DNA from 4 places in the Streptosporangium sp. 'caverna' genome. Region 1 is predicted to be linked to each of the others. Evidence: riboswitches for the same ligand, from Rfam matches in the RefSeq annotation. Region 1 holds a riboswitch; each other region holds the start of a gene.

Region 1 (7,361 bases):
ATGTTCTGCTCGCCGGTGAGGATCCGCTGGACGGCGGCGAGTTCGGCGTCCTGCCCGGTGATCGGCGGGAGGTCCTTGTATCCGGCCCGCTTCATCGCGGCGATCGCGCCGCCCGCCATGCCGTCGTTGGCCGAGAGCACGCCGACGACGTTGTCGCGGCCGAGCGCGGTGATCGCCTGCTCCATCTCCTGCTGGGCCTTGTCCGGGCTCCAGTCGGGGGTGTCGAACTCCCTGCCCACATCGACCTTGCCGTCCAGGACGTTGTGCGCGCCCTTCTTGTAGTCGGCGGAGCTCGGGTCGGTCGTGGCGCCGTGAATCATCACGATCTTGCCCTTGTTCAGGGTGCCCCTGGCGGTGAGCGCGTCGAGCAGGGCCTGGCCCTGCATCTCCCCGACCCGGACGTTGTTGAACGAGACGAAGTAGTCGTAGCCGATGCCGGAGATCAGCCGGTCGTAGGCGATCACCGGGATCTTCTTCTGCTTGGCCTGGTTGACCAGCGGGGCGACGGCTCCGGCGTCCACCGCGTCGAGCACCAGGATGTCCGCGCCCTGGGTCAGCGCGGCCTCCACCTGTTGCTGCTGCTTGGCGGCGTCCTGGTCGGCGTTGTTGTATAGAACATTGCATTCGGCGCAGAGTTGCTTGACCTTGGCCTCGAACAGCGGCCGGTCGAAGGCTTCGTAGCGGGTGGTCTTGGACTCGGGAAGGAAGAGGGCGATGGTGGGTGCCTCCTTGCCGTCCTGGCTGTCCTGTGTTCCGGCGGTGTTCGTGCTGCCGCAGGCGGTCGTGGCGAGTATCGCCAGGAGAGGAACGGCCAGCCATCCTCGGTGCATCGCACATCTTCCCTTCGTGCAGACCTCGAATGCGATTGATTAGTAAGAAAGGTAGTTTACTATCAAAGGCGTTGGCTAGCCCTATTTCCATGATCGTAGGATGAGGAGAGCTGAGTGCGAGGCGAGCTAGGCAATCCACGACTGCTGCGGGTGATGAACGAGCGGCGGCTCCTCGACCAGCTCCTCGACCACGGCCCCGCCTCCCGGGCGGATCTGGCCAAGGCGACCGGCCTCTCCAAACCGACCGTCTCGGCCGCGATGGCCGGCCTGGAGACGGACGGGCTGGTCCACCTGGTCGGAGAGGTCTCCGGCCGCCCCGGCCCCGTGACCTCGCTCTACGACATGAACGCGGGCGCGGTCCACGTCGCGGGCATCGACATCGGCCGCGACTGGATCCGGGTGGCGGTGGCCGATCTCCGGGGCCGCTTCGTGGGCCGCCGCGACGGCCGCAACGACGCGCGCAGCGAGGAGGACCTGGTCGCCAGGGTTCGGGACCTCGCCCGTGCGGCGGTGACGGAGGCCGACCTCGAATGGCCTTCCATCACCTACGCGATGGTCGGCAGCCCCGGTGTCTACGACCCCGAGGCGGGGCGTCTGGACCTCGCCTCGAACCTGCCGGGCTGGGGCAGCCCCGGCCTGCTCGACCGGCTGCGCACCGCGCTGGAGACCGACCTGGCCATCGAGAACGACATCAACCTGGCGGCCCTGGGCGAGCACGCCCACGGTGAGGGCAAGGGGAAGTCCCACTTCGCGCTGGTGTCCGTCGGCACCGGCGTCGGCATGGGCATCGTGATCAACGGAGAGCTCTACTCCGGAGCCCGGGGCGCGGCGGGAGAGGTCTCCTACCTGCCCGCGGCCGAGAATCTGGCCCCCGACCAGGAGGTGCTGGAGCACGGGCTCACCGAGACGGTGGTCGGCGCCTCCGGCGTGGTCCGCGAGGCCCGTGCCGCCGGGCTGTGGCTGGAGACGGCCAAGGAGGTCTTCGGCGCCGCGGCGGCCGGCGACCCTCTGGCGCTGGCCGTCGTCGAGGCCGAGGGCCGCCGGATCGGCGGGCTGATCGTGGCGGTGGCCGCGGTCCTGGATCCGGAGGTGGTCGTGCTCGCCGGCGGCGTCGGCCGCAACCTCGACCTGCTCGGCGACTCCATCACCGCCAGGATCGCCGAACTCGGACCGCTGCGCCCCACCGTGGTGGCGAGCACGCTGGGCGACAGCGGAGTCCTGCTGGGCGCCGTCACCCGTGCGCTGGGCCGCGCCTGGGATGTCATCTTCACCGGCCGCCGCGCCTGACCTCGGCCTCCCCCCGCGGTCGCGAGCCCACGGGGGGAAGCCGGCGGGTGTCGGCTCGCCGTACGCAGACCCGATGACGGGCGCCCGGGAGTCGTGCGCCGGCCCGACGCCGGCGACCGGAACGCCGTGCACCGGCTTGATGACGGATGCCCGGGGTCGCCATGCGCGGACCCGGGCGTCCGAAGCACGTGGGTGCGGTGGTCGGCGCTGCCGGTGGTCGCCGTGCGCGGACCGGGCGTCCGAGACGCCACGCGCCGATCGGGGCGCCTCGGACGATGAGGGCCGGGAGGCTCAGCCGGCGCTCAGCGTGCCGGCCTCGATCGCGGCCTTGACCCCCTTGGGGTCGGGGCGGACGGCGCCGGCGAAGGAGGCGCGACGCCCCGCGTCGAGCTTCTCCACCTTGACCACGTCGCCGGTGTGCGGGGCGTTGACCATGTAGCCCGGCTTGCTGACCATGCCGACGTGGTCGAGGCCGCTGAAGAAGACCAGGTCGCCCGGCTGGAGGTCCTTCCAGGCGATCTTCTTGGAGAACGCGTTGTACTGGTCGTTGGTGACGCGGGGCAGCTTGATCCCGGCGGCCCCGTAGGCGCGGAGCACCAGGCCGGAGCAGTCGAAGCCGCCGTGGCCGGTGCCGCCCCAGACGTAGGGCGTGCCGCGCTTGGACATGGCCCACTTCACGGCCTTCTGCCAGGCGGGCTTGGGAGGCTTGGGGGGCTTGGGAGCCGGGGCGGGGGCTTGTTCGGTCGCGGGCGCCGGTGAGGGCTCGACGGTGCCGGGCGCACCGGAGGTGCCGTGTGCGCCGGAGGTGCCGGGCGTTGCCGGGCTGGGAGCCGCCGGAGCGGGAGCGGCCGAGCCGGGAGCCGCCAGGCCGGGGATCGTCAGGCTGGGAGCCGCCGCGCCGGGAGCCGCCGGCCCGGGAGGCGGGACGGGGGCCTCGCCCCGGGTGACGGGAAAGGAGGACCCGGTGAGAGAGGCGTCGGCCAGGGGGGAGGAGTCGGCCAGAGCGACGGCCGGAGTCGCGAACACGGCGGCGCCGGCCACGAACAGCGACAGGACACGGGGGTAGGTCATGCCGGACAAAATGGTTCCTTCCATAAGGCCGGCCGGGTGAGCTGTCGGACTCGGGCGTGGAGGCCGCCCTACGGCGCGAGGGATGCGCCGATTCGCCCCAAGGAATCGCATGAGACAGCGGGAACGGCTCCGGGGGTGGAGCGAGTGTTCTCGATGTCCCGTGGATCCCGAAAAAGTGGTTCCCCGGCTCCGCGCAGACCGATATAGGGGATGACCTGCGCGAATTAGGCGTCGATACGAATGCTGAGGACCATAACGAAAGTCAACGAAACGGTCAATACCTCGCAAAGATGGACAAAACGATCAGGCGTGTCGTACGCTCGAATCTGTCCGCAGAATGAGATCGTTGTTCGATCACCGAGACGGGACCGGTAGGGTGCGTTCATGGATTCGCGTAACATTCGCCTGGCCGTCATCCCCGGAGACGGGATCGGGACCGAAGTCGTCACCGAGGGCCTGAAGGTCCTGGAAGCGGTCGGCACGAAGGTGGAGACCACCACCTACGATCTCGGCGCCAAGCGGTATCACGAGACCGGTGAGACCCTGCCCGACTCGGTTCTGGATGAGCTGCGCGGATATGACGCGATCCTGCTCGGCGCGGTCGGCGACCCCAGCGTGCCCCCGGGCGTCCTGGAGCGCGATCTACTGCTCAAGCTCCGCTTCCAGCTCGACCACTACGTGAACCTCCGCCCGGTCAAGCTCTTCCCCGGCGTGGAGACCCCGCTGGGCAAGGCCCGTCCCGAGGACATCGACATGATCGTGGTCCGCGAGGGCACCGAGGGGCTGTACGCGGGGACCGGCGGCGTGATGCGCCGTGGCACGCCCCACGAGATCGCCACCCAGGAGTCGCTGAACACCGCCCACGGCGTCGAACGGGTCGTCCGCTACGCCTTCGAGAAGGCGGCCGGCCGCCCCCGCAAGAAGCTGACGCTGGTCCACAAGACCAACGTGCTCACCTACGCCGGTGACCTCTGGGCCCGCATCTTCGACCGGGTCGGTCTGGAATACCCCGATGTCGAGACCGACTACTGCCACGTGGACGCGGCCTCGATGTTCTTCGTCAGCCAGCCGGAGCGGTTCGATGTGATCGTCACCGACAACCTCTTCGGTGACATCCTCACCGACATCGGCGCCGCCATCGCCGGTGGCATCGGCCTGGCGGCCAGCGGCAACGTCAACCCCGACCGCACCGCGCCGAGCATGTTCGAGCCGGTTCACGGCAGTGCCCCCGACATCGCGGGCAAGGGCAAGGCCGACCCGACCGCGACGATCCTGTCTGTCGCCATGCTTCTGGAGCACCTCGGCCTGGCCCAGGAGGCCGCCAGGGTCGAGCAGGCCGTGGCCGACGACCTGGTCGAACGCCTGACCGGCTGGGCCGGCCGGACCACCCACGAGATCGGTGACGACATCACCGCCCGAGTAGCCGGCTGAGGAAGCCGCCTCCCTCACTTCAGACGCGCCTGGCGGCTCATACGAGCCGCCAGGCGCGTCTTCGTTATCCCGGCACTGCCGGTTTTCGATGTCGATGCAGTAGTTTTCCCGGTACCTGTTCCGTCGCAGAATGGAATCAGGCCGCCCGACACCAAGAGAAGGATCCCGTCATGACCACCGCTCAGCAGCTCAGCTTCGACGTGCAGCTCTCCGACCACGCGCGCACCGCGGCCGAGCGCGAGCAGGTACTGGCGAGCCCCGGCTTCGGGCAGATCTTCACCGATCACATGATCTCGATCGACTACACCGAGGGCGAGGGCTGGCACGACGCGCGGCTCATGCCGTACGGCCCGCTGAGCCTGGATCCCGCGACCGCGGTCTTCCACTACGCCCAGGAGTTCTTCGAGGGCATGAAGGCCTACCGCCAGGAGGGCGGCACGATCGCGACCTTCCGCCCGTACGCCAACGCGGCCCGGTTCAACGGGTCGGCGTGGCGGATGGCCATGCCGGAACTCCCGGAGGAGACCTTCGTCGAGTCGCTGGAACTCCTCGTCCAGACCGACCGCGAATGGGTCCCCACGACACCGGGGCACAGCCTCTACCTGCGCCCCTTCATGATCGCCACCCAGGCGGCGCTCGGGGTGAACTACCCGTCCAGGACCTACAAGTACATGGTGATCGCTTCGCCGGCGGCGGCCTACTTCGGCGCCGGCAAGCCCGTCTCGGTCTGGCTCTCCACGGAGTACACCCGCGCCGCCCCCGGCGGGACCGGCGCCGTCAAGTGCGGCGGCAACTACGCGGCGGCCTTCGTGGCCCAGCGCCAGGCGGTCGAGCAGGGCTGCGACCAGGTGGTCTGGCTCGACGCGGGCGAGCACCGCTACGTCGAGGAGATGGGCGGGATGAACCTGTTCTTCGTCTACGGCGACCGCCTGCTGACCCCGGCACTCACCGGCACGCTCCTGCCCGGCATCACCCGCGACTCGATCCTCACCCTCGCCGCCGACCTCGGCCTGACCCCCGAGGAGGGACGCCTGTCGATCGAGGAGTGGCAGGCGGGCAGCGAGTCCGGCGAGCTCACCGAGGTCTTCGCCTGCGGCACCGCGGCGGTCGTGACCCCGGTCGGCTCGGTCAAGGGCGCCGACCGCGCCTGGACGATCGGCGACGGCACCCAGGGGCCGGTCACCTCCAGGATCCGCGAGGAGCTCGTGGGCATCCAGTATGGTTCCCGCCCCGACGCGCACAGCTGGGTCCACAAGATCTGCTAGAGGCCTCGCACACAACGTCGGCCTGATCTCCCGTGACCGGGAACAGCGCCCGGCTCCGAAACGACCCGGTCAAGGCTCGGAAACGCTCCACCGGTTCCTCGCGCAGGGAAAGCCCGGCCTCCCACCGGCCGGGCTTTCCCCGTGAACGGGGCCTATCCCTCGATCAGCTTGGCGGTGTCGATCGTGAGATTCCATGGCGCGGGTAGCTCAAGCGGCTTGCCGAGCGACTCGGTGACCTCGTCGGCGTAACCTTCCGGTCCCGGCCGGCTGAGCAGTCTGAACCGGCTCGCGAAAGTGTCGATCACCAGATAGAGCGGGACTCTCGCGAGCGCGCAGTTTCGAGGCTTGACCACGTGATCATCGTGGACGCTGCTCGGGGAGACGACCTCGGCGACCAGTAGCGTGGCGTTCGCGTACACGTGACTGGGGTCCCAGAGACGGCGATTCGCGGGAACGACGATGAGATCCGGCTCGTATCGATCCGCCTGCGCCTGCAGGAAGATTCTGGCCTCCGGGTAAACGCGCCATCCCTTCTCCATCGAGAACGGTATGAGCTGGGACATGAGTTGATACACGACATCGGCGTGAGCAATCGTGGCCACTTCTCTCACCACGATCCGGCCGTTGACGATCTCGATGCGATGCTTCTCGAAGCGATCGACGAGTTCCAGGTAAAGCTTTTCGAGCTCCGCCTGATCGTTGATCTGGCGAATGATCGATTTCTCCATGACCAGTCCCATGGGATCATCCTTCCCTCCGCGCGGGTGGGCGCAACGTGTTTGGCACATCACCTAAAGTAATGGAAAAGTTTCGCGCCCACCCGAGATCCGGGGAAGTTCTCGTCAGTGCTTTCGAATCATGGTGAGTCCGTCGGCGATGGGCAGCATGATCGAGTCGACCCGGTCGTCGTTCATGACCATGTCATTGAACTCGCGCATGAGCTGGGTGGTCTCGTCGTCATTGGTGGGATCGGCGACGTGCCCGCTCCACAGGGTGTTGTCGACGAGGATCAGGCCGCCCGGGGCCAGGCGGGGCAGGAGGATCTCGTAGTAGACGGGATAGCTGACCTTGTCGGCGTCGATGAACGCCAGGTCCACGGCGAGCTGGGCGGGAAGCTCCTTCAGCCGCTCGGCCGCCGGGCCGATCTTCAGCTCGATGCGGTCGGCGATCCCGGCCTTGTCCCAGTAGCGCCGGGCGATCGCCGTCCACTCCTCGCTGACGTCGAAGCAGTTCAGCCTGCCGCCGGCGCCGAGGCCCCGGGCGAGGCAGATGGATGAGTAACCGGTGAACGTGCCCACCTCCACCACGTTCCGGGCACGGCTGACCTGGGTGATCATGGTGAGGAAGCGTCCCTGGTCCGGGGAGATCTGCATTCGCGCGCTGTCCCCGGTGAGCTCGCGAGTCTCGACGGCGAGCGCGTCGAGGACGTCGTCGGACCAGGTGCTGTGCGCGAGGAGATACTGCCCGACCGCTGAAT
Region 2 (7,361 bases), 1.5 Mb from region 1:
CGAACGACGTTTATCAACCACTCAAACACATCATGCGGTCATGGCCGCCACCGGACCCCACCGTGACCGCCATAACCGCATGATTCACTTGATCTAGTGAGTGATCTAGTGAGCCGCTTCGTACTGCTCGACGATCTTGGAGGCGATTCGACCGCGCTCGCTGACATTAAGGCCGTGCGACTTCGCCCACGCCCTGATGTCGGCGCTCTTCTCTCGCGTGAGAGCCCGGGCGCCACCTGCACGGCGACGACGAGTGGCCAGGGCGCCGGAACGGCGGGCGCTCTGCACGAAAGCCGACAGAGAGTCGCGGAGCTTCTTCGCGTTTACCTCACTCAGGTCAATCTCGTAGCTGGCGCCGTCAATCGCGAAGGCGACAGTCTCATTGGCCTCGCCCCCATCGAGGTCGTCGATGAGAATCTCCTGGATCTGCTTGGCCATCTACGCAATCCTTTCGCGGAGTATTGTTTCATTCGCTAGCTAAACATATACCCGCAATCGGAGAGCGGCAATTCCGGAAGCCCGGCGATTCTTACCGGCATCCGAGACTCCGAGTGGATCAACTGTTCTGCGACTCAGCCTGATCGCTCTGTTTTGCCGACCGACGGCCGGCCCCTTCACTGCGAAGAAGCTTGAAGGCTCCGTAGACGAAGGCTCCACCGACGACCGCTGGGGGTATCAACGCGGACAATACGTCGTACATTCGTCCTCGATCCGGACCGGGATGGCATTCTGGGGACCATGGAAATTTGGCGGCGACTCCCGGGCTGCACAGGTAGCTCGCCCGATCAGTTGGATCCGCCCACACATGACCATAGCGCCACGGGCAAGCGGCGCGTGTCTCGGGGGCGACCGCGTCAGCCACTCTCCACCTTAATGCTTCTCTCCAGCCGCCTTACCGGTTGCACCGTGTAAAGCCGCGAGGGAAAATCCGGGCGGGTGATCAAGTGATCATCATCATGTCCGGAAAACCAATGTCGTCCGGGGTTCCCGGCCGCCGGACTCCTCCATCTTGCCACGAAGTCCCTGCTGAGGAGGCTTGTCGGAGAGGGCGAACAACCTCGCCGCGAAGCCTGGGATCGTCGTTGCCAGGTTCTTCACAGGAATACCCACGGTCACCAGAACATCTCGGAAGAGAACCACTCGCTTCATCACCGTGGCGCACCACAGTTCGATGTCACCGTGCGGAACAAGACGGATCTTCATCGCTTTCTTACCAAGCGTACGGCCGTCTTCGACTGGGGGACATAGTCGTAAACCGTATAACCACCAAACGCGCTCAGGCCCGTAGACAACCCCGGCAACACCACGAGGCCCGAGCTCCGATCCGCAAGAAGACCTTCGCCCGCCGACCGGAACACGGGGCAGAAGACGAAAGAGAGAAACCAGTGGAGTGCCACGAAGATGGCATCGCCGAGGATGCGAGCGGCCGGTCGATCCCACCATTGGGCGAGTGGTACCTGAACTCCCTCCGGCAACCGGTCTCCCATCGAGCCTAGAGAAGAGAGGGTTTACCCGGTAGGGGAATCACTTCCCTGTTATGGTCCCCTGTTTGAAACGGTCGGGGCCCGGCCTTCGCCCACCCCGATGGAGGGAAGCGAGAAGCCGCTCCCTTCCGAGAGCGGAGTCACCGAGACCGCATAGGACTCCGTAGGCGGCCGCGAGGTCGATCTGCGATGATTTTTCGCCGTCCGGGGCGCGTGCGCCATAAGACTCCTCTCGCCGCGGCGAATGAGTTTGCGCTTCCATCACACGTGGCGATCCTCGTTATCGAACTCTGTTTTCTCATCCACCCATGAAATCGGGGCCGACGGTTGAACCGCCGACCCCGTTATTTTCAGAGCTACCAGAACTACCTGGCCTTGACGACCACCGTCGTGGCGACCTTGTCCAGCAGGGACTGCTGGTAGGGCTTGTCCACGAACTGCCAGACGAAGGCCAGGATCCAGTACACGTAGATGGCGAAGCCGAGGAGCCACCCCACGCCGGGGATCCAGGTCAGCAGCACCGGGCCGAATATGGCCACGGCCCGCTTGGCGGCCACGTCGACGGCGAGCCCCCCGGGCCCCAGGGAACCTCCCGCCAGGGGAACGACCTTGATGCGCATCGCCAGTTTGCCCAGGGTCTGACCGCCCCTGCGAAGCATCAGGAACTCGTAGCCGATGAACAGCGCGCCCACGATCAACGACGACAGCAGGCCCGCCAGGAGGGCCCCGCCCGGCTCCGTGACAACACCCGTCTCCATATTGAAGCCGGCCTTCGTCACGAAGATCGCGCCGATGACGGCACCGAGCCCGAGGCTGATCAGAAGGTAGAGCAGCGCGTCGATGATGCGGGCCACCAGACGCTCCCACCACTCCGCGAGCGGAGCGGGGACACCGGGGGGCATCGCACCCTGGGGCCCGTAGCCCGGCCGGCCGTAGCCGGGAGCCTGCTGCCAACCCTGCTGGCCGTAGGGTGGCTGCTGGCCGTAGGGGCCGGTTCCGGGCTGCCCGTAGCCGGGCTGCTGACCATAAGGCTGCTGACCGTATCCAGGCTGGGGGGGCTGCTGCCCGTAGCCGGGTTGCTGGCCGTAACCGGGCTGACCGCCGTAGGCAGGCTGGCCCGGGGAAGGCTGGCCGTAGGCGGGCGGCTGACCGTAGGGGCCCGTTCCGGGCTGCTGCCCGTAGCCAGGCTGCTGACCGTAACCGGGCTGCTGGCCGTAGCCGGGCTGACCGCCATAGGCGGGCTGGCCCTGAGAAGGCGGGCCGTAGGGACCGGTTCCTGGCTGCTGGCCGTAGTCCGGCTGGGAGGGCTGCCCGCCATAACCGGGCTGCTCCTGGGAGGGCTGGCCGTAGGCACCGGTTCCAGGCTGGCCATAACCGGGCTGTCCCTGGGAGGGCTGGCCGTAGGCGGGCGGCTGACCATAGGCGCCGGTAACGGGTGGCTGCCCATAGGCGCCGGTAACGGGTGGCTGCCCATAACCGGGCTGCTGGCCGTAGCCGGGCTGGGAGGGCTGCCCGCCATGGCCGGGCTGCTCCTGAGAAGGCTGCTGGCCGTACGGTGACTGTTCTTGGGAGGGTTGCTGACCATACGCGGGCTGCTGGCCGTAGGCGCCGGTTCCGGGCTGCCGGCCGTAGGAGCCGGGCTGGCCGTAGGTCTGCGGAGACGTCGGCGGGGCGGTCGGCTGCCCGTAGCCCTGTGGGGTCTGTCCTGGTCCGGTGTCCGGCGGCGAGGCCTCCAACCTGTATCCGACAACCGTCATGTCGGGATCGAATTCGCCGGAGGCTCGATCCTCGTTGTGCCGTCCGTATTCCGGCTGCCCCGACGGTGTGCGATCGCGCTCGGGATCATCCTCTGGATACGGCGGCTGTCCGGTGCTCACCGCGTCACCTCACTTAAGACTGCGCATGTGGCATGGGTCAGACTCATACGCTTGCTGGTGCACAAGGTATCGATACAGGTATCAACAGTCATCTCTCCACTTCGTCAGCATCGAGAGCGCGGAAGCCGGGCTCTCGCGTCAGATGCAGAAGCATCCGGGTGTTTCCCAAGGTGTTCGGCTTGACGTGCTCAAGATCGAGAAACTCGGCGACGCCTTCGTCGTAGGAGGCGAGAAGCTCCGCGTAGACCTCCGGCGCGACGGGCGTGCCCTGGATCTCCTGAAATCCGTGCCGGCCGAAGAAGTCAACCTCGAAGGTCAGGCAGAAAACCCGGCGCAGACCGAGCTCGCCCGCCGTGCGAATGAGAACGGAGACGATCCTGTGGCCGATGCCCAGCCCCCGGCAGGCGGGATCGACGGCGACGGTGCGGATCTCGGCGAGATCCTCCCAGAGCACGTGAAGCGCCCCGCAGCCGATGACCGCTCCGGTCCCGTCGGTGGCGACCCAGAACTCCTGGACGTCCTCGTAGAGGGTGACCGTGGCCTTCCTCAGAAGCCGCTGACCGGCTCCCCCGTAGGTGTCGACGAGTCGCCGGATGGCGCGCACGTCCGGTGTGCGGGCGCGCCGTACGACGATCTCGGCCGTCTCCAGCTCGGATCCCCGCAGGCCCCGCGACTCCCGCTCCGCGTCCACGCTCCCGCTCTCGGATCCGGCTCGCCGCTCCCCGGCTTCGGCACCCTGTACGGCCGCCACGGGGAAATGCTCCGTAACCTGCTCCATGACCGATCAGCGTACGTCCTCGGTGCTCTCCAATTACGGCCCACCCTTAACTCGCGCCCCATGGCCATCAGATGACTCCAGGTAGTCCATCTATCACGCTGAGCATGGATTGACGGCGATACGTCAGGGCTCGTCTTTTTTGCGGTCCCGGACCTGCGAAGACTTTCGCCAAGTGCGCACCAAGGGGACATCAAGGCAGCGTAATGCCCATGTTGATCATCGAGACGTGTGATCTTTCCGTGACATTTCAGTTGTGAAACCTCTACCGAGTTTGCAGTTCTGGTTGAGCAGGAACCTCCAAGTGCACTAATGTCCGTGCTCGTTGTCAGTGATGTAAAAAAGCCTGACCCGCCGAATCCCCGAAACGCGGGGAGCCGGGGACCCACTCTCGACCATGTCCCCCCGGGGTGAATCCGAAGTGCCTTCAACGCACCAGGTAGGGCTGCCTCCGGCCCGAACCCGTCAGCTAACCCGGTAGGCGACCGAGGAGAGGAGCCTGTTGGTGAAGCGCACGCGCAAGCGTGGAGGAAAGAACACGGGCAGTCATGCCCGCAGCCGAGAAAACGCCCCGCGTGGACTCACTCGCCGTATCATGATCATCGGGATGGCGTTCGCCTCCCTGACCCTCGGCACTCCTCTGATCGCGGCCACCGCCGAACCAAAGCCCAACCTCCAGGAGTTGGCCAAGCAGGTCGAGAAGCTGCACAACGAGATCGGCACGCTCAGCGAGCAGTACAACGGCGAGCGGGTCAAGCTGAAGCAGGCGCAGCGCGCCGCCGAGAGCGCCAAGAAGACCCTCGCCGTCAGCGAGTCCGAGCTGGAGTCGCGGCGCAGCAAGGCCAGCCTCCTCGCGCAGAGCAACTACATGACGGGCGGGCTGGGATCCGAGCTCGCCTTCACCCAGTCGGGCGACCCCGACACCTTCCTCGACCAGGCCACCACCAACTACGCCCTCCAGCAGCAGCAGAGCGAGGAGGTCGCCCAGGTCAGCCGGGCGATCGAGGCCGCCGAGCGGGCACAGGCCGGCGCCAAGGCCAGGACCACCGAGGTCAAGGACCTGCTCACGGACATCACCGGTAAGCGGACCAAGATCGAGCGGCTGGTCAAGCGGGTCGAGAGCAACCTGTTCAGCGAGGTGCGCCAGCGGGCCGCCAGCAGCCAGGGCAGCCGGGTGAAGATCAGCGTGCCCGTCGTGGGCAGCGGCAAGGCCGCCGAGGCCGCCCGCTGGGCGCTCAGCCAGCAGCTCAAGCCATACGTGTGGGGAGCCGAGGGCCCCAACTCCTTCGACTGTTCCGGGCTGGTCATGTGGGCCTATCAGAAGGTCGGCATCAGCCTGCCCCACTACACCGGCGACCAGTGGACCGCGGGCACTCACATCTCCAGGGACGAGCTGCGCCCGGGCGATCTGGTCTTCTTCTACAACGACCTGCACCATGTCGGGATCTACATCGGCGCGGGCATGATGGTCCACGCCCCCCAGACCGGTGACGTCATCCACATCTCCACGATCGACAACCGGCCCTTCGCGGGCGGCGTCCGGATCGCGGACTGAAGCAGACCGTCGCGGGCCCTTCGGGGCCCGCGACGAGTGACGCCCCGAAAGAGCCCGGGGCGGAGGCCGAGCGGACCCGGAGAGGGCCGGACGAGCCTGAACGGGCGAGGAGCCTGCCGGAGCCGGTCAGGACGGGACACGGCAGGCTGAGACGATCGGCTGCGGCCTAGATCAACTGACGGCGAGCGGCCCAGGCCACCGCTTCGATCGCCGTGGCCACACCGATACGGTCGCAGATTCCGCGGAGCCTGCGCCGGACCGTCCGGCCGCTGATGTCGAGGCGACGCCCCACCCTGTCGACGGTGACGCCCTTGGCGAGCTCTGACAACAGAACGAGATCGTCATCGCTGAGACCGATATCGCCCATGCCCAGGGGGCTGTCGCCATGGCGTGAATCCACTTCTGGATAAGCCATCTAGAATCACTCCCCCCTCATAGGTAACCAGGCGTGAACGCGCCAGAAATCAATACCGTCCGCCAGGAACGGTAAACGCCTTGTTCAAAGGTCGTCAAGTTCCGCTCTCCAGAGAGGTTGGCCGCTATTGACATAGTACTCGTTACATGAAGTACTCATGATATGTCGGCGCCTTTGTGGTCAAGTCACGACCGAGTCAAGGCAGGCGCCCCCGAGCGGTCGCTGACTGCGGCAATCGAAGTCCTTGCAGAACAAGGTTTCGCTGACGCCACGGCCGATGAGATCGCCTTCGGAGCGGGCCATACGGCCGACGCCGTTTTCTCGTCTTTTCTCGGAAAAAACGATCATTTCCCGACGCTCTTCGCCCTGACATGCCTCGACAAGGATGCGGCTCATCACCTTGACAACACCAGGGGGATCGCCCTGCGATGGGAAAGAGGAAGGGACGCTCTCCGCGGCATTCGGCCCGCAGCCAGTCGGCGCGGCCGATCCTCGCATGGAGTCCTATGTCATATAGAGCCCACCCAAAATGGACTTTCTACGCTGCGTCCTGGCTCGATCGGAATTGCTCGATCGATTGACCGTCCGTCGACGGACTTCCCGTACGGCGGTCGCCCGCCCGGTTTCCGCGTACCGCACCTCATAAGATCCGGAGACCGTCCGTGAGCACTGTGACCGTCCTTGACCTGCTGGGGTTCGACCCTTTCGCGCCTGACTTCCTCCGCGCGCCGTACCGGCGTTACCGCGAGCTCCGCGAGCAGGGCCCGCTGTTCCGAACTCCGGCGGGGATGTGGCTGGCGACGGGATACGCGCCGTGTGCCGCGCTGCTGCGCGACCCGCGCTTCGGCCACGGAGAGGGACCGCCGGGGCGTAACCGGGGCGCGCGATCCTTCCTCACCATGGATCCGCCCGACCACACCCGTCTGCGCGCCCTGGTGAGCAGGGCCTTCACCGCGCGGATGATCGAACGGCTCCGGCCGAGGATCTCGGTGATCGCCGAGGAGTTGGTCGGGGGGATGTCCGGTGAGGTCGATCTGATCTCCGCGCTGGCCTATCCGCTGCCGGTCCGGGTGATCAGCGAGATGCTGGGGGTGCCGCCGGAGGATCAGGCACGTTTCCAGGGCTGGAGCGAGTCGCTGGCGCGCGGGCTCGACCCGGACTTCCTGCTGCCCGAGAAGATGCTCGCGGAGCGCGACGCGGCCCGGGAGGAGTTTCACGCCTACTTCGCGGAGTTGCTGGTCAGGCGGCGGGCCGA
Region 3 (7,361 bases), 5.0 Mb from region 1:
CCGGCCGAGCTCACGCCAGACCCCGCCGGTGGAGCCGTCGGACAGCGTCACCGTACGGCCCTCGCCCAGGGGCACGAACTCCTCCATGCGCACGCCGAGAAGGTCGCGCAGGGCGCCGGGGTAACCGCCGGTCCAGACGGCGTCGTTCTCGTCGACGACACCGGAGTAGGCGCCGACGACCAGTGTGCCGCCGCCTTCGACGTAGAAGTCCAGGGCCGCCCGGTCGGTCTCGCCCAGCACGTACAGGGAGGGCAGCAGGAGCAGCGGGTAGGAGCTGAAGTCGCCGTGGGCCGGGAGGAAGTCCACGGTGACGCCGAGCTTCCACAGGGCCCGGTGCCAGGCGGCGAGTTCGTCGCGCACAGTCATGTCGACGCTCGGGTGGCCGGGCTGTTCCTGCGCCCAGACGCTCTGCCAGTCGAACACGATCGCCACGTCGGCGCCGACCCTGGAGCCCTCGACCTCCTCCAGCCTGCGCAGGTCGGCGCCGAGCTCGCAGACCTCCCTCCAGACGCGCGAGTCCACGCCCGCGTGCGGGAGCAGCGCGGAGTGGTACTTCTCCGCTCCGGCGCGGGAGGCCCGCCACTGGAAGAACAACGCGCCGTCGGATCCCCTGGCCACGTGGGCCAGGGAGTTGCGGCGCATCTGGCCGGGGGTCTTGGGAATGTTGCGCGGCTGCCAGTTGACCGCGCTGGTGGAGTGCTCCATCAGCAGCCACGGTGCTCCGCCCGCAAGGCCCCGGGTGATGTCGGCGGCGAAGGCCAGGTCGATGTGGGCCTCGGGATCGTGGGCGCGGAGGTAGTGGTCGGTGGAGACCACGTCCACGTGCGGCGCCCATTCCCAGTAGTCGATGTCCCAGTGCAGCCCGGCCATGAAGTTGGTGGTCACCGGGACACCGGGGCTCACCTCCCGCAGCACCTCCAGCTCGGCCAGGTAACAGGCGAGCAGTTCGGCGGAGCTGAACCGGAAGAAGTCCAGTGCCTGGGCGGGGTTGGGGACGGCCGGGGTCCTGCGCGGCGGCAGGACCTCCTCGAACGAGGCGTATTCCTGCGACCAGAACCGCGTGCCCCAGGCCTCGTTCAACCGGGGCAGGTCGTAGCGGTCGCGGAGCCAGGCGCGGAACGCCGCGGCGGAGACGTCGCAGTAGCAGCGTGCCACGTGGCAGCCGTACTCGTTGCCGACGTGCCACATGCGCAGCGCGGGGTGGTCGCGATACCGCTCGGCCAGGGCCCGTGCCAGCCGTACGGCGGCGGCCCGGTAGCTCGGCGAGGAGGGGCAGTAGGCCTGGCGGCTTCCCGGCCACAGGACGTGCCCGCCCGCGTCCACCGGGAGCGAGTCGGGGTGGGCGGCGGAGAACCACGGCGGAGGGCTCGCGGTGGCCGTCGCCAGATCGACGCCGATCCCGTTCGCGTCCAGCAGGTCGAGCACCCGGTCCAGCCACCCGAACTCGTGGCAGCCCTCCCGCGGCTCCAGCGATGCCCAGGAGAAGACGCCGACCGTCACCAGGTTGACTCCGGCCTCACGCATGCGCACCACGTCGTCGTGCCACACCTGCTCCGGCCACTGCTCGGGGTTGTAGTCACCGCCGAAGTACATAAGACCTCCCGTTTGCAGCCCGGATCACCTTAGAACACGGCGCGGGGCACGGCCTAGAAGGTCGGCGCACCTTCGAGCAACTGAGCGAACCGGGAGGCGACGAGGTCCCAGCCCCACTCGCGCGTGACCCACTCCCGTCCGCGCTCCCCCATCGCGCGCGCCCCGGCCGGGTCCTTCAGCAGGCCGACCAGCGCCGCCGCGACCTCGTGCGGGGAGGTGCCGTCGACCACCAGCCCCGTCTTCCCGTGCAGCACCGCGTCCGGGGCTCCGCCCGACGAGCCCGCCACCACGGGCAGCCCGCTGGCGGAGGCCTCCAGGTAGACGATGCCGAGCCCCTCCACGTCGATGCCGCCCAGGCGGGTACGGCACGGCATGGCGAACACGTCGGCCGCGGCGAGGTAGCCGGACAGCGACGCCCCCGGCACCGGTCCGGTGAACCTGACCGAGTCGCCCAGCGTCCGGGCCAACCGTTCCAGGGTCTTCCTGTACGGCCCGCCGCCGACGAGGAGCAGCACCCCGTCGGGCACGGCGCGCAGCACGTGGGGCCAGGCGCGCAGGAGGGTGTCCTGGCCCTTGCGCGGCACCAGCCGGGACAGGCAGACCACGACCGGCCGGTCCCCCAGGCCGAGCGCCGCGCGCACTGCCTCGCCGCCGGCGTCCGGCCGGAACACGGCGGTGTCGACGCCGGGCGCGAGCCGTACCAGCTTGTGGGGCGGGATCACCTTCGCCAGCCTTCGCCGGGTGTACTCCCCCAGATAGGTCACCACGTCGGCGTGGTCGCCGATCCTCGCGAGCAGCGGGCGGGCGATCGGGACCCCCGCCCAGGCCGCCTCGTGGCCGTGGGTGACCATGACGACACGGCGGGCCCCGGCCGCGCGCATCCTGGGCGCGAGCAGGCCGAGTGGCGCCGCCGCCCCGAACACCACGGTGTCGCACTTGAACTCGGCGATCAGAGCGGCGGCCCGGCGGGCGACCGCGGGCGTGGGCAGCATCAGCGAGGTGGGGTGGCGGACGACCGGGTAGGGCTGCCGGCTGTCGAAGCTCTCGCCGCCGGGCCATTCGGGGGCGTAGACGACCACCGAGTCCGGCGGGCGGCAGGCGGCGAGGCCGTACACGAACGACTGGATCCCGCCGGCCCGGGGCGGGAAGTCGTTGGTGACGATGAGGGTGCGGCTCACGGCGCTCACGGCGCTCACGGCGCGGGGAGGCCGTGCAGCAGGGCCCAGGAGCGCGCCATGGCGATGCGCTGCGGGGTCGTGGGGTGGGAGGCGTAGAGGAGGTATTCGAAGGCGTCGGGCGACAGATCCGAGATGTTGGAGATCGCCAGCCGTTTCTGCATGGATATGAACGTCGCCGGGTCCTTGGTCAGGTTCAGCGCGTGGACGTCGGCGCGGGCCTCGATGTGCCTGCTGATCAGGTTCTGGGCGGGACCGGACAGGACCGTGGCCAGGCTCAGCAGCCCCATGATCAGTCCCACCGCCCTCGGATCGGCGAGCGAGGGGATCCCGGCACGCCGCCGTACGGCTCCCGCCGAGGTCACCAGGTAGAGCAGGCACGCCCCGCACGCCGCGGCCAGGCCGCCGATGAGCGTGCCGGAGAGCACGTCGCCCGCCTTGGCGTGGCCCAGCTCGTGCGCGACCACCAGCTCGACCTGGTCGGCGGGCGCCCGGAGCAGCGTGTCGTAGACCACGATCCTGCGGGTCGCGCCGAATCCGGAGACGTAGGCGTTGAGCGCCGTGGTCCGCCGGGAGGCGTCGGCGACGAGCACGTCCTCGACCGGCACGCCGTCCCTGGCAGCCATGGTGAGCAGGTCGTCGCGGAGCTGCCCGGCGGCCATCGGCCGGAAGTCGTTGAAGATCGGTTCGATCACCACCGGGTAGGCGAACGAGGCGAGCAGGGTCAGCACGAACGCGCCGATCGCCGCGGGGATCCACCAGCGCCGGAAGCGCCGTGCCAGCGCGACCACCGCGAGCACCATGATCGCGGTCAGCCCGGTGCTGACGCCGAGGTTCTTGATCCGGTCGGCCGTCCAGGTCGCCCAGGTCTGGGTGGACAGCCCGAAGGCGCGCAGGTGGGTCTCCGACCACATCCCCAGCGGCCAGCGCAGGATCGCCACCGCCACCGACAGCCCCAGGACGCCGAGCAGCACCCGCAGCCACCACGGTCCTCTCAGGCGGCCGAGCAGCCGTGCGCCCAGCGGGGTGCCCACCAGCACTCCCGCGACGACCAGGGTCAGGCCGAGCGACAGGTAGGAGGGCACGCTGACCAGTGCGTCGAAGGTCTCCGCGCGGGCGATCTGCTCCGGGAGGAAGTCGCGGGCCGGGTCGGGGACGACGGTCGGCGCCCCCGCGGCCAGCTCTCGCCAGGGTGTGGTGAACGCCACGATCGCCAGCGTGACCGCCCCGAGGGCGGCCAGCGCCCACCCCGCCGTCCGGAGTCCCGCGGGCGTGTCCGTCTTACTCAGCGTCATCCGAGTTCCCTCCGGAGGTAGTCGCGCCAGGCCCCGACGAGCGACGCCTCGGACAGGCCCAGGGTGCTCCCGACATCGCTACCGTAGAGCCTCACCAGCGCCTTCTCGCCATAGCGCTCGGCGATGAGACGGCAGGCGAGCCACGCCTCCTCGTAGGCCTGCGCCAGCCGCGGCGCTCCGGGGGCGAAGTCGCCGGGCCCGGGGAGACGGGCGGGCAGGATGCCGTCGCGCACCTCCAGCGCCAGCTCGGCGGCGACCGTGCGGACCGCGATCCCGGCGTCGCGGTAGCCCACGTAGTCGGCGAAGCCCTCCGACATCCACATCGGCACCCGGCCGCCCCGGGTCGCGCCGGTGGCCACGTGGGTGAGCTCGTGCGTGATCACCACGTCACGGCCGACCTCGCTGAGCCTCGCGTAGCCCGACGGCAGGACGATCACCCGATCCGAGGTCGCCAGGGCTGCCAGGCCGCCGGTGCCGCCGGCTCCCGCGAGCGCCGCGGCCTCGGCGTCCGTGGCGGGAAACAGGATCACCGCCCGGACCGGACCCCAGACCTCCTCGACGCCGCGGCGGGCGCGGTCGGCCCTGGAGGCCAGATCACGGAGACTTCCGTACGGGACGCCGTGGCCGATCACGAGGGAGCGCTCACCTCGCACGACGGTGGCCGCGCCGGGCCAGAGACCGCGCGTGTCCTGCGGAATCGGCCCACCTCCGGCGAGCGGAGCGGCGCTGATCAGCGCCAGCATCCCGGTGAGCACGGCGCGGCGCCCCTTCGGGACGGACATATGGATTGATGCTACTCGACGGGCATGGAGCGGCCCCGTCCATCCGCGCGGATGGACGGGGCCGTATCCCTGTATCCCTGGGCCTCTGATCCCTGGGCTAGCCGCCGGGACGGACCGCTCCGGTGAAGGAGGACTTGTAGTACCCCTCCAGCTTCACGATCCGGACCGTCTTGCCGCTGCTCGGCGAGTGGACCATCCTGCCCTTGCCGACGTACATGCCGACGTGGCCCTTCCCGCTGAAGAACATCAGGTCACCGGGGTGCAGGTTGCGCCACGAGACCTTCTTCCTGACAGCCCTGTACTGGCTGTACGTGATGCGGGGGAGCTTGACGCCTGCTTTCCGCCATGAGTACTGGACGAGCCCTGAGCAGTCGAACGCGCCGGGACCGGTGGCTCCCCACCGGTACGGGGCGCCGATCTGCTTCCTGGCCGTGGAGACGGCCTTCTTGGCCTTCACCTTCTGCTGTGCGACCTTGCTCAACCTGGCCTTCGCCGTGCTTCCGACCTGAGTCGAGGTCTTCGCCGTGCTCTTGACCTGAAGGGTGGTCGCGCTGTTCGCCGTCGCCTGTGCCGCCATGGGCCCCAACGTGACCGCTCCGGCTGAGGCGGTCATTGTGAGGGCGAACCCGCCGATGGAAAGGCGGAAAAGGCGCGACAAACGGGGGTTATGCAGGGTGGTAGACAGGATTTCTCCTTGGGACTTCCACTGATGCCTACCGGGTTAGCTGACGGATTCGGGCTGGGAAGATGCCCTACGGCGAAATGCGCCGATTCACCCCTGGCCACGCTTTTAAGGGCCCATTGGGTCCCCGGTTCCATGCCTCCTGGCTGCATGGATTCGGCAGGCCACCGCAGTGGGGTCGAACCCCGATGGGGAGAAGCGGTGGCCGGTTGGATTTCTATGAGAGACACCGGCCCTGGGGGCCGACATTCATCGCGACGGCATGGCTTGAACGTCGCGACGCCAGAAACTACCCCGGTCTTCAACGTTCGGCAAAGCAATCGTCATGTTCGAAGATCGAAGAGAGCTCTTCACCCTTCCAGACTCCCTGCATAAGGGCTATTTATGCTATTGAGATATGACTCTGGTCACATTCCATGAATCACCACGGCAAATGCTCTATTTCTGTCAGATACGTCACATCTGACTTGATCTTCAATATGATCTCCGTCACCGCGCACGATCTTTGTCGCCGCCTATGGTCATTCACTTCCGTGCAGGATCATTCACCGTCGCTCTCGCCGCGATCCTCACCGCTCCGACCGTGGACGGCGGATCACCGGAGGACTCCGCAAGCGATGGCCCAGACTCGGGACGAGCATGCGGAAACCGGCCGATAACGGCAGACGGAAACAGCCCCTCGCTTGGTGCGTTTCCGGCCGCCGACCCCGCATGCCAAGACCAAGCGGGCGCTTGGCGGCGGTTGTTATAACATGTACTGTTACATCCAGCGGAGATGGGGCGATGATGAGCGCGAACAGCAGGTTGACGATCGCCGCGCACATACTGGCGTGGATGGAGCTCGACCGGCGTGGCGGCCGCGAGGTCGTGACCTCGGAGCAGATCGCCGGCAGCGTGAACACCAATCCGGTGGTCATCAGGCGCTGCCTCGGAGATCTCCGCAAGGCCGGCTTCGTGGAGGCGCGGCGCGGCGCGGGAGCCGGATGGAGCCTGGTTCGCGATCCCGAGTCGATCAGCCTGTTCGACGTTCACCAGGCCGTCGAGCAGGGCCCCCTGTTCGGCATGCACCGCACTCCGCCGAACGAGGGCTGCCCGGTGGGCTACGGAATCCAGCCCGCGCTGCGGCGTGTGTACGGCGGACTCGAAGAAGCCGTGCGGCAACAGCTCGCCCAGACCTCGGTCGCCGACGTCCTCCGGGACGTGCTGGCCCAGCAGCGATGACAGACGCGCCCGGCCGGAGCCGAGGGTGTCGCGTCCCTTACCGGCAGGCCCTCACTCCCCGAGGTCGGAGTGGGACCTCGATGCCGTGAAGACCAGCGCGGGCGGAACGTTGAGCCAGACCGGGCCCATGGTGCCGACGGTGGCGAAGGTGCGGTTCAGGAGCCCGCGGAACTGCCTGAACCGCCTGGAGGGCATCGCGGACAGGGTGATGACGGTGCTGAACCTCCCGCCCAGAGCGAGCGCGGCCGACACCCCGTCCAGAATATGTTTCTGCCGCTGCTCGTCGAACAGGGTCCAGGGAAGCGAGGAGATGATCGCGTCGACCCGTGTCACCCCGGCCCGCCCCAGTAACTTCTCCAGGTCACCCGCGTCGTCAGCGATCACTTCCAACCAGGGGCGGCTGCGCCGCAGATGGCGGACCATGTCGTCGTTGAGTTCGACGGCGAGCTGCCGCCCGCCCGGCGGAAGCCGTTCGCGAATCGCGTCACTGATCACACCACCGCCCGCGCCGAGCTCGACGACCACGGCTCCATGAGTGACCGGGACGACCGACGCGGCCAGGCGGGCCACGGCCTTTGAGCTGGGCGCGATCGCCCCCAGTTCGAAGGGATTA
Region 4 (7,361 bases), 4.4 Mb from region 1:
CCGGCCGATCATGGGCGAGGACTTCACCGCGTGACCGATCACGCCGAACCAGCGGCCGGCAACGCGGCGGGAAAGGCGCACGCGAGCATGAACGCCGACATCGAGCATCTGCTACGCGTCGAGGCGCCACAGGTGCTCGGCGCGCTGGTGCGGCGTTTCGGCCGCTTCGACGTCGCCGAGGACGCGGTGCAGGAGGCAGTGCTCACCGCGAGCCGCATCTGGCCGGCCGACGGCGTGCCGGACAACCCACGCAGCTGGCTGATTCGCATCGGCTATCGGCGGATGGTCGATCTGCTCCGCGCCGACCAGTCCCGGCGCCGACGTGAGCAGGAGGCCGGCGTCGCCGAGCTGGCCATGCGGGAACCGGACCGCCGGCCGGGCGCCGCACGGGAGACCGACGACAGCCTCGCCCTGCTGCTGCTCTGCTGCCACCCGGCACTGAGCGCCGCCTCCCAGGTGGCGCTCACGCTGCGGGCCGTGGGCGGCCTCACGACCGCCGAGATCGCGCATGCCCATGGAACGCCGGAGAACACCATGGGCACCCGGATCAGCCGTGCCAAGCAGCGGCTGGCCCGCGCCGGAGCCCGCTTCACCCCGCCGACCGACACCGACCGCGACAGCCGGATGGCCGCCGCGATGCGGGTGCTCTATCTGATCTTCAACGAGGGCTACACCGCCTCCACCGGCGACCGGCTCGCCCGCGTCGACCTGACCAGCGAGGCCATCCGGCTGACCCGCATGCTCCACGCCTCCGTGCCCGCCGACGCCGAGGTCACCGGCCTGCTCGCGCTGATGCTGCTCACCGAGGCCCGTCGTCCCGCCCGTACCGGTGGCCACGACGAGCTGGTGCCCTTGGATGAGCAGGACCGGACGCGATGGGACTGCGACCTCACCCGCGAGGGCACCGAGCTGATCGACAGCGTCTGGGACCGCCGCGAGGTCGGCCCCTACCAGCTGCAGGCGGCGATCGCGGCCGTGCACGCCGCGGCGACCTCGCCGCAGCAGACCGACTGGCCGCAGATCGCGGCGCTCTACCTGTGGCTCGAACGGCTCAACCCCATCCCGCCGGTACGGCTGAGCCGGGTGGTGGCCGTGGCCAAAGCGTACGGGCCGGTTCGAGGACTGGCCCTGCTCGACGACCTCAACCGCCGCTTCCGGCTCGGCCAGGACCCGCTGATCCGGCAACGCGAACGCGCGGTGCGCGCCCACCTGCTCCAGATGACCGGCGACACGGCCGGCGCGGCGAGGCGGTATCGCGAGGCGGCTTCCCTGACCGGCAACCTGGTCGAGCAGCGATATCTGCTCGACCAGGCCGACCGTCTGGGCTGAGAACGCGGGCGTGGCACGCTCTTACCGGTACCCCCGGCTCGCGCGGCGTCCGCCCGTGGATCTCACACGACGTCTCGCGATGGCCGGTGCCGGTGGTGTGCCGGCCCAGTTTTCAGCCCGTGACCGTGCTCGGCGTCACCCCCGCCGGCCGCTCGGCGTCCGGTGTTCTCTTCGCCGGCAGGGCGGCGAGCGCCGTGACCAGATTCGCTGCCGCTATCGCATGACCGCGCGCGTTGCAGTGGATACGGTCATCGGCGAAGATGCCGGGGTCGGCGGCGAGAGGGTGTCCGTGGTTGCCGACATGGACTCCGCCGTACTCGTCCGTGATTCGGCTGGTGAGCGCGTCCAGCCGGTCGAAACGCTCCGCCATCGGGCCGGCGTGGGGATCCGGTACGAGTCCGGACCGCGCGAGGTCGAAGAGCCCGATGGTGACAAACTGCGTTCCCTGGGCAACGAGCGGCCTGATGATGGAGGTCAGCTCGTCATGGAAACGCTCCTCGTCGAATGACCGCCGCAGGGCGTCGTTGCCCTCGGCCGAGATGACTGCCAGGTCAGGATGGAGCTCCAGTGCGGGGCGCAACTGCCTGTCGCGGATCTCGGCGGTGCGCAGATCTCGCTCTGCGAGGTTGTGGTAGCTGAACGACGGGTGCGCCGCGCCGAGCGCCTCGGCGACGCGTGCCGCGGCGTCCAGGTCGCGGTAACCGTCCAGCGGCCCCCGTATGCCGGCGGCGACGCTGTCTCCGAGGACGACGAGGCGCCGCCATGGAGCGGAGCGCATCAGTGTCGCCGACCCGGCGGGCCACCGGCAGTACGGATCGTATATCTCACGCTCGCAGGCGGGGTCGGTCTCCATGATCAGGCTCCCTTGGCAAGGCTGATGTCGGCGGATGCCGCCGTGGGTGCGAGGAAAAGCCCCCCGCAGGCGAATAACAGCCGCCGGCGGTGTGAGGCGCGGGCCGGAGGCTCCGCCCCCGAATGGGAGATGGTCATGGGGAGTAGTTCAGCAGCGGGTACCGGGTACGGTCTGGCGAGTTTCCGACCACATCAGCGATCGGCGCGCTCACCGCGGTCGGCGGGAACCTCCTCACCGACGTGGTCAAGGCCGGTCTCCAACGGCTGGAGCCCGGCCGCCGGACCATTCCGGAGGAGCCGGAAGCCGCGGTGGAGCAGCAGATCCTCGCGGCCCTGGAGAAGGCGAGAAGCCACGGGCGGAGATCGCCGTCCCCAACTCTCGCAACCGGTCGTTTGTACGAGTTCTGCACCTAGCCGAGGGCGGGTTGGCCGCCCATGGCGCTGAGGGTGGCGCCGTTGACGTAGCTGGCGTCCGGGGATGCCATGAAGGCGACAGCCGCGGCGATCTCTTCGGGGTCGGCGACGCGCTTGAGGGCGACGGCCTGTCCGGCGGATTCGAAGGCGTCGCCGAAGGCGGCGGTGCCTTCGGTGCGGGTGGGGCCCGCGGCAACGGCGTTGACGCGTACGCCATCAGGGCTGTATTCGGCTGCCCACACGCGGGTGAGGGATTCCAGGGCGGCTTTGGTGGCGCCGTAGATGCCGCTGCCGAAGCCGGGAGTGTCGGCAGCGCCGCTGCTGATGTTGACGATCGCGCCGTGTCCGCGTGCGGCCATGCCGGGGGCGAGGGCCTGGACGAGGAGGTAGGGGGCGCGCAGGTTGATGGCGATGTGAGCGTCGAAGATGGCCGGGTCGGTGTCGGCTGTGCGGGCGAAGTGGAAGATGCCCGCGTTGTTGATCAGGATGTCGACGTGGCCGGCGCGTTCGGCGAGCGCGGTCACCTGTGCGGGGTCGGACAGATCGGCGGGCTCGAAGCGGGCCCTCGCGCCGAGGGCTTCGATCTGCCGGAGGGTGTCGGCGGCGCGTTCCTTGTTGCGGCCGTGGACGATGATGTCGGCGCCGCGTACGGCCAGGGCCAGGGCGGTAGCGCGGCCGATGCCCGCGGTGGCTCCGGTGACCAGAGCTGTCTGCTGGGCGAGGTCCTTGCTCATGATCGTGCTTCTTTCTTCGTGGTGCGGGTGGTTCAACGGGTGTGCCGGGCGGTGAGGAGTTGATCCCAGGAGGCGGCACTGAAACGCGGGTCGTGCTCGGTCATCGGCGAACTCCTTGGGAGTGGCAGGGGTGATCATGCGTGGGCGTTGTCGGCGGCGGGGATGCGGCGCGCCCACACGCCGAAGAGGATGAGGCCGGCCAGCGGGAAGGCCGCGGTGGCCAGCAGGGTCGTGCCCAGCCCGTGGTCCAGGCCGCCGGTGGCGGCCAGGACACTGGTGAGAACGGCCAGGCCCATGCCGCCGCCCAGCTGCTGCAGTCCTTGGTTGAGGCTGGCGGCGGCGCCGATGTGCTCGGAGGGGGCCTGGTGCATGATGACGGCGGTGACCGGTGCGAAGGTCGCTCCCGCGCCCGCACCGAGCAGGATCGATGGCAGCAGCACCGTGACGATCGAGGTGCCCGGTCCGGCATCCGCTGCGACCAGTGCCATCCAGGTGATGCCCAGTACCAGGCCCGACAGACCGGTGATGCCGATGGCGCGCTCCCCCAGGCGCGGCAGCAGCCGCGGAGTGAGCTGGTTGGTGGCGATCAGCCCGACGGTGAAGGGCACCAGGGCCAGCCCGGTCTGGATCGGGGTAAAGCCGAGGACCTTCTGGGTCAGCAGTGTGGTGAAGAACAGGAAGCCGACCTGACCGGCCGGGACGACCAGCATGGACAGCAGCGGGCCCGCGCTGCGCATGGAGGAGAAGAACGCCAGCGGCATCACCGGGTGCGGATGCCGCCGCTCACACGCCACGAGCGCCGCGAGCGCCGCGAGGGCGACGGCGAAGGCGGCGAGCACCAGGGGGCTGGCCCAGCCGTGGTCGGCGGCAGAGGTGAAGGCGAAGACCAGAGCCACCATCGCCAGGATCGAGGCAGTGGCTCCGCCGATGTCCAGTGAGGTGCGCCGACGTTCCAGTTCGGGCAGGTTGCGCAAGGTCCCGAGCAGGACCAGGACGCCGATGGGGGCGTTGACAAACATCACCCATTGCCAGCCCAGCGTCTGCGTCAGCACTCCACCCGCGAGCAGACCGACCGCTGCGCCGGCGCCGACGGCGAGAACGAACATCGCCATCGCGCGCGAGCGCTGCGGGCCAGGCGCGGTGATTCCCATGAGCAGGACCATCACACTGGGCGCGGCCACCGCAGCCCCCACTCCCTGAAGGGCACGCGCGGCCACCAGCAGTCCCGCCGAACCGGCGAGACCTCCGGCGATCGAGGCGATCACAAAGACCGTCACACCGAGAACAAGGGCCCGGCGGGGGCCGATCATGGAGCCGACCTTGCCGCTGAGCAGAATCAGGCCGCCGAAGGTCAGCGCGTAGGCGGTGACAACCCAGGACAGACCGGCGCTGGAGAAGTCCAGATCGCGGCCGATATCGGGCAGGGCCACGTTCACGATCGAGGTGTCCACGACGAACATCAGCTGCGTCAGCACCAGGATCACCACGGCCGGCGTCACCGAGCCACGCCGAACGCTCACCATCGCATCCGCCGGCGGCGCCGGCGCGGTATCGGGCCCACCCGCCGGGGCGGTGGGCAAGTTGCCTCGGGTCATCACACCTCTCCTGTCCTGCGTCATCGCCCGCATCGGGGCGCCTGTGACATGGTCAGGCCGCCTGAACCGACACGCAAAGATTCTTGCTGCGGTGGCAAGGTAGGGGCATGGATGAAGAGATCGCATCGACGATGGCGGCGGTCGGACCCCGACTGAAAGGGCTGCGCACTCAGCGCAACCTGTCGCTGACCTCGCTGGCACAGTCCACCGGGATCTCCCTGAGCACGCTCTCCCGCCTGGAAACCGGTCAGCGCCGCCCCACCCTGGAACTTCTGCTCCCCCTGGCGCGCGAGCTGCGCGTGGACATCGGCGAACTCATCGGGGCGCCGCAGACCGGAGATCCCCGCCTGCACCTCAAGCCCGTCACCCGCCACGGCATGACCATGCTGCCCCTCACCCGACGAGCAGGAAGCCTGCAAGCCTACAAACTGATCATCTCGCCCAGGATGCGCTCACCCGAGCCCGAGCAGTCCAGCCACGAGGGATACGAATGGATCTACGTCCTCGACGGCCGCCTACGCCTGGTCCTGGGCGACAACGACCTGATCATGGGCCCCGGAGAGGCCGCCGAATTCGACACCCGCACCCCCCACTGGTTCGGCAACGCCGACGAGAACCCCGTCGAGATCCTCAGTCTCCTGGGCCATCAGGGAGAGCGAGCACACCTGCGCGCCCGGACCGTACGGTCCGAGGGCACCGCAGCAGGTGCCGAGTGACACACGCACACCGGGCAAGGCCGCTACGGACGTGCGAGTCGGTACAGAATCGCCCGTGAGACCAGCCGTCTTCGTCCAGCCGTGTCGGTCGTCGTCTCCGGCGGCGCCTGGGTCACAAGGGGGCGCAGGCCCTGGCCGGGGCCGTTAGCGGTGATGTCGAACCGGTAGCGGCCCAGGAAGGTGATGTGCGCTGCCTGGCTCACCGGTGGCAGTGGAAGTCGCAGGGGCCGTATGGAACGGCGGCCCAGACGCGGCAAGGCCCTACGCCTATCCAACAATGATCACGAGTTGATCACTCTTTAGTTGCGTATTGGGTTCACATGACCTTCGGTTTGCCGTTAAGCTCCATTTTGCCTCGGCCGTAACGGTCGATATGCCTAATTCCGGGCGCCTGCCCTGGGAACCGGGGACCCATCGCACCCGGGGTGAATCCACTTCGGTGGAAGGGCTTTCCCTCTAGCCCGAACCCGTCAGCTAACCCGGTCGGCAGAAGAGAGGAGAGTACGTGGCGGTCACGTCCCTCACGTTCCGTCGTCATGCAACCATCGCGGTCGGTGTTCTCACCGCGGTCGCGATTGCGCTGGGCCCCGCGAACGCGGGTCTCGCGGCCCCCAAACCAACCGAGACCGAGCTCCGGGCCGACCTGGCCAAGCTCAACAAAAAAGTCGACATGCTGATCGAGGCCTACGCGGCCAAACGCGAGTCCCTTAAAAAAGCGCAGCAGGCTGAGGCGGTCGCCAAGGAAGACCTGAGCAAGATCGAGGCGGTCTACGCCGAGATCGAGAAAGAGGCCGGCTCCATCGCTCAGCTTCGCTACCAGAGCAGCGCGGGAAACCTGCCCACGTTGCTGTCCACCCCCGACCTGGGCGGCGCCGCGGTGATGGAGCAGCTCACCGCCGAGCAAGGTGCTTCCCTGCAGCGCTTCGCCGACAGTCTGGAGCGCAAGAAAAAGGCCGCGGAGACGGCTGCCCGGCTCGCCGAGAACATCGGTGAGGAGGTCAAGGAGGTGCAGTCTCAGCGCGACGGAGCCGAGGGCCTGATCCGCGACATCAAGCACAAACTCGACCAGCTCGTCCCCACCGGTTCCGGCCGCCTCCCCGACGGAAGCTGGGCTCCCCAGCTCCCCACCGGCAGCGACAACATCACCGACCGCACCCGGATCATGCGCGAAGCCGTCAGGAAACGCTTCGACCTGCCCTACACGGTCGGCTGTTACCGGGCCGAGAACGACGGCGGCGAACACCCGCTCGGCCGCGCCTGCGACTTCATGATGAGCACCGGCGGCTCCATGCCCTCGGCGGCCCACGTCAAGCTCGGTGACGAGATCGCCGCCTGGGCCATCCAGAACAAGGACCAGCTGGGCGTCAAATACGTGATCTGGCGCCAGCGCATCAACACCGGCTCCGGCTGGCGCGCCATGTCCGACCGCGGCGGCGTCACCGCCAACCACCTCGACCACACCCATATCTCGATGTACTGATTTTGGGGCTTGACGTGGTCGACTTGTCGATCGATCGCTGGTCGGTGGCGTTGAAAGCCCGCACATCCGGTAGCAATCGCACGGTCACCACGAAGGTTCCCGCCGCTCCAGCCCGGTCGACAGCGTGCCGACTCAAGAATCGCAGCGCAAACAGCAGCAGCATCGTCATGGAGGCGCCTGACACACACCATATCGATGTCCCCGGCGGTGCACTATTTTCTGCGGCCCTACCTGGTCACAC

What was found. A riboswitch is a leader RNA that binds a small molecule or an ion and turns the genes downstream of it on or off. The one in region 1 is predicted to bind cyclic di-AMP.
Region 2: another riboswitch for cyclic di-AMP. It lies ahead of DKM19_RS45635 (NlpC/P60 family protein); the one in region 1 lies ahead of DKM19_RS39000 (C40 family peptidase).
Region 3: another riboswitch for cyclic di-AMP. It lies ahead of DKM19_RS11840 (C40 family peptidase); the one in region 1 lies ahead of DKM19_RS39000 (C40 family peptidase).
Region 4: another riboswitch for cyclic di-AMP. It lies ahead of DKM19_RS20470 (hypothetical protein); the one in region 1 lies ahead of DKM19_RS39000 (C40 family peptidase).

The regions. Positions count from the first base shown of each region.
Region 1 is NZ_CP029711.1:9,061,976-9,069,336, reverse strand. It holds gene DKM19_RS39010 (sugar ABC transporter substrate-binding protein) at 1-830, opposite strand, end outside; gene DKM19_RS39005 (ROK family transcriptional regulator) at 945-2,117, shown strand; gene DKM19_RS39000 (C40 family peptidase) at 2,409-3,188, opposite strand; cyclic di-AMP (ydaO/yuaA leader) riboswitch at 3,200-3,414, opposite strand; gene DKM19_RS38995 (3-isopropylmalate dehydrogenase) at 3,573-4,619, shown strand; gene DKM19_RS38990 (branched-chain amino acid aminotransferase) at 4,790-5,884, shown strand; gene DKM19_RS38985 (Uma2 family endonuclease) at 6,037-6,624, opposite strand; gene DKM19_RS38980 (O-methyltransferase) at 6,727-7,361, opposite strand, start outside.
Region 2 is NZ_CP029711.1:10,554,165-10,561,525, forward strand. It holds gene DKM19_RS45610 (Lsr2 family protein) at 106-438, opposite strand; gene DKM19_RS45615 (hypothetical protein) at 955-1,203, opposite strand; gene DKM19_RS52860 (RDD family protein) at 1,850-3,241, opposite strand; gene DKM19_RS45630 (amino-acid N-acetyltransferase) at 3,450-4,010, opposite strand; cyclic di-AMP (ydaO/yuaA leader) riboswitch at 4,479-4,636, shown strand; gene DKM19_RS45635 (NlpC/P60 family protein) at 4,744-5,691, shown strand; gene DKM19_RS45640 (helix-turn-helix transcriptional regulator) at 5,858-6,106, opposite strand; gene DKM19_RS52360 (hypothetical protein) at 6,287-6,502, opposite strand; gene DKM19_RS45650 (cytochrome P450) at 6,769-7,361, shown strand, end outside.
Region 3 is NZ_CP029711.1:2,683,093-2,690,453, reverse strand. It holds gene DKM19_RS11860 (beta-galactosidase) at 1-1,593, opposite strand, end outside; gene DKM19_RS11855 (glycosyltransferase family 4 protein) at 1,647-2,771, opposite strand; gene DKM19_RS11850 (M48 family metallopeptidase) at 2,786-4,063, opposite strand; gene DKM19_RS11845 (hypothetical protein) at 4,060-4,845, opposite strand; gene DKM19_RS11840 (C40 family peptidase) at 4,943-5,422, opposite strand; cyclic di-AMP (ydaO/yuaA leader) riboswitch at 5,541-5,699, opposite strand; gene DKM19_RS11835 (Rrf2 family transcriptional regulator) at 6,314-6,748, shown strand; gene DKM19_RS11830 (class I SAM-dependent methyltransferase) at 6,800-7,361, opposite strand, start outside.
Region 4 is NZ_CP029711.1:4,633,658-4,641,018, reverse strand. It holds gene DKM19_RS20500 (YciI family protein) at 1-34, shown strand, start outside; gene DKM19_RS20495 (RNA polymerase sigma factor) at 88-1,329, shown strand; gene DKM19_RS20490 (SGNH/GDSL hydrolase family protein) at 1,442-2,182, opposite strand; gene DKM19_RS49580 (hypothetical protein) at 2,374-2,535, opposite strand; gene DKM19_RS20485 (SDR family NAD(P)-dependent oxidoreductase) at 2,592-3,329, opposite strand; gene DKM19_RS20480 (MFS transporter) at 3,464-4,849, opposite strand; gene DKM19_RS20475 (helix-turn-helix domain-containing protein) at 5,032-5,640, shown strand; cyclic di-AMP (ydaO/yuaA leader) riboswitch at 6,005-6,144, shown strand; gene DKM19_RS20470 (hypothetical protein) at 6,146-7,120, shown strand.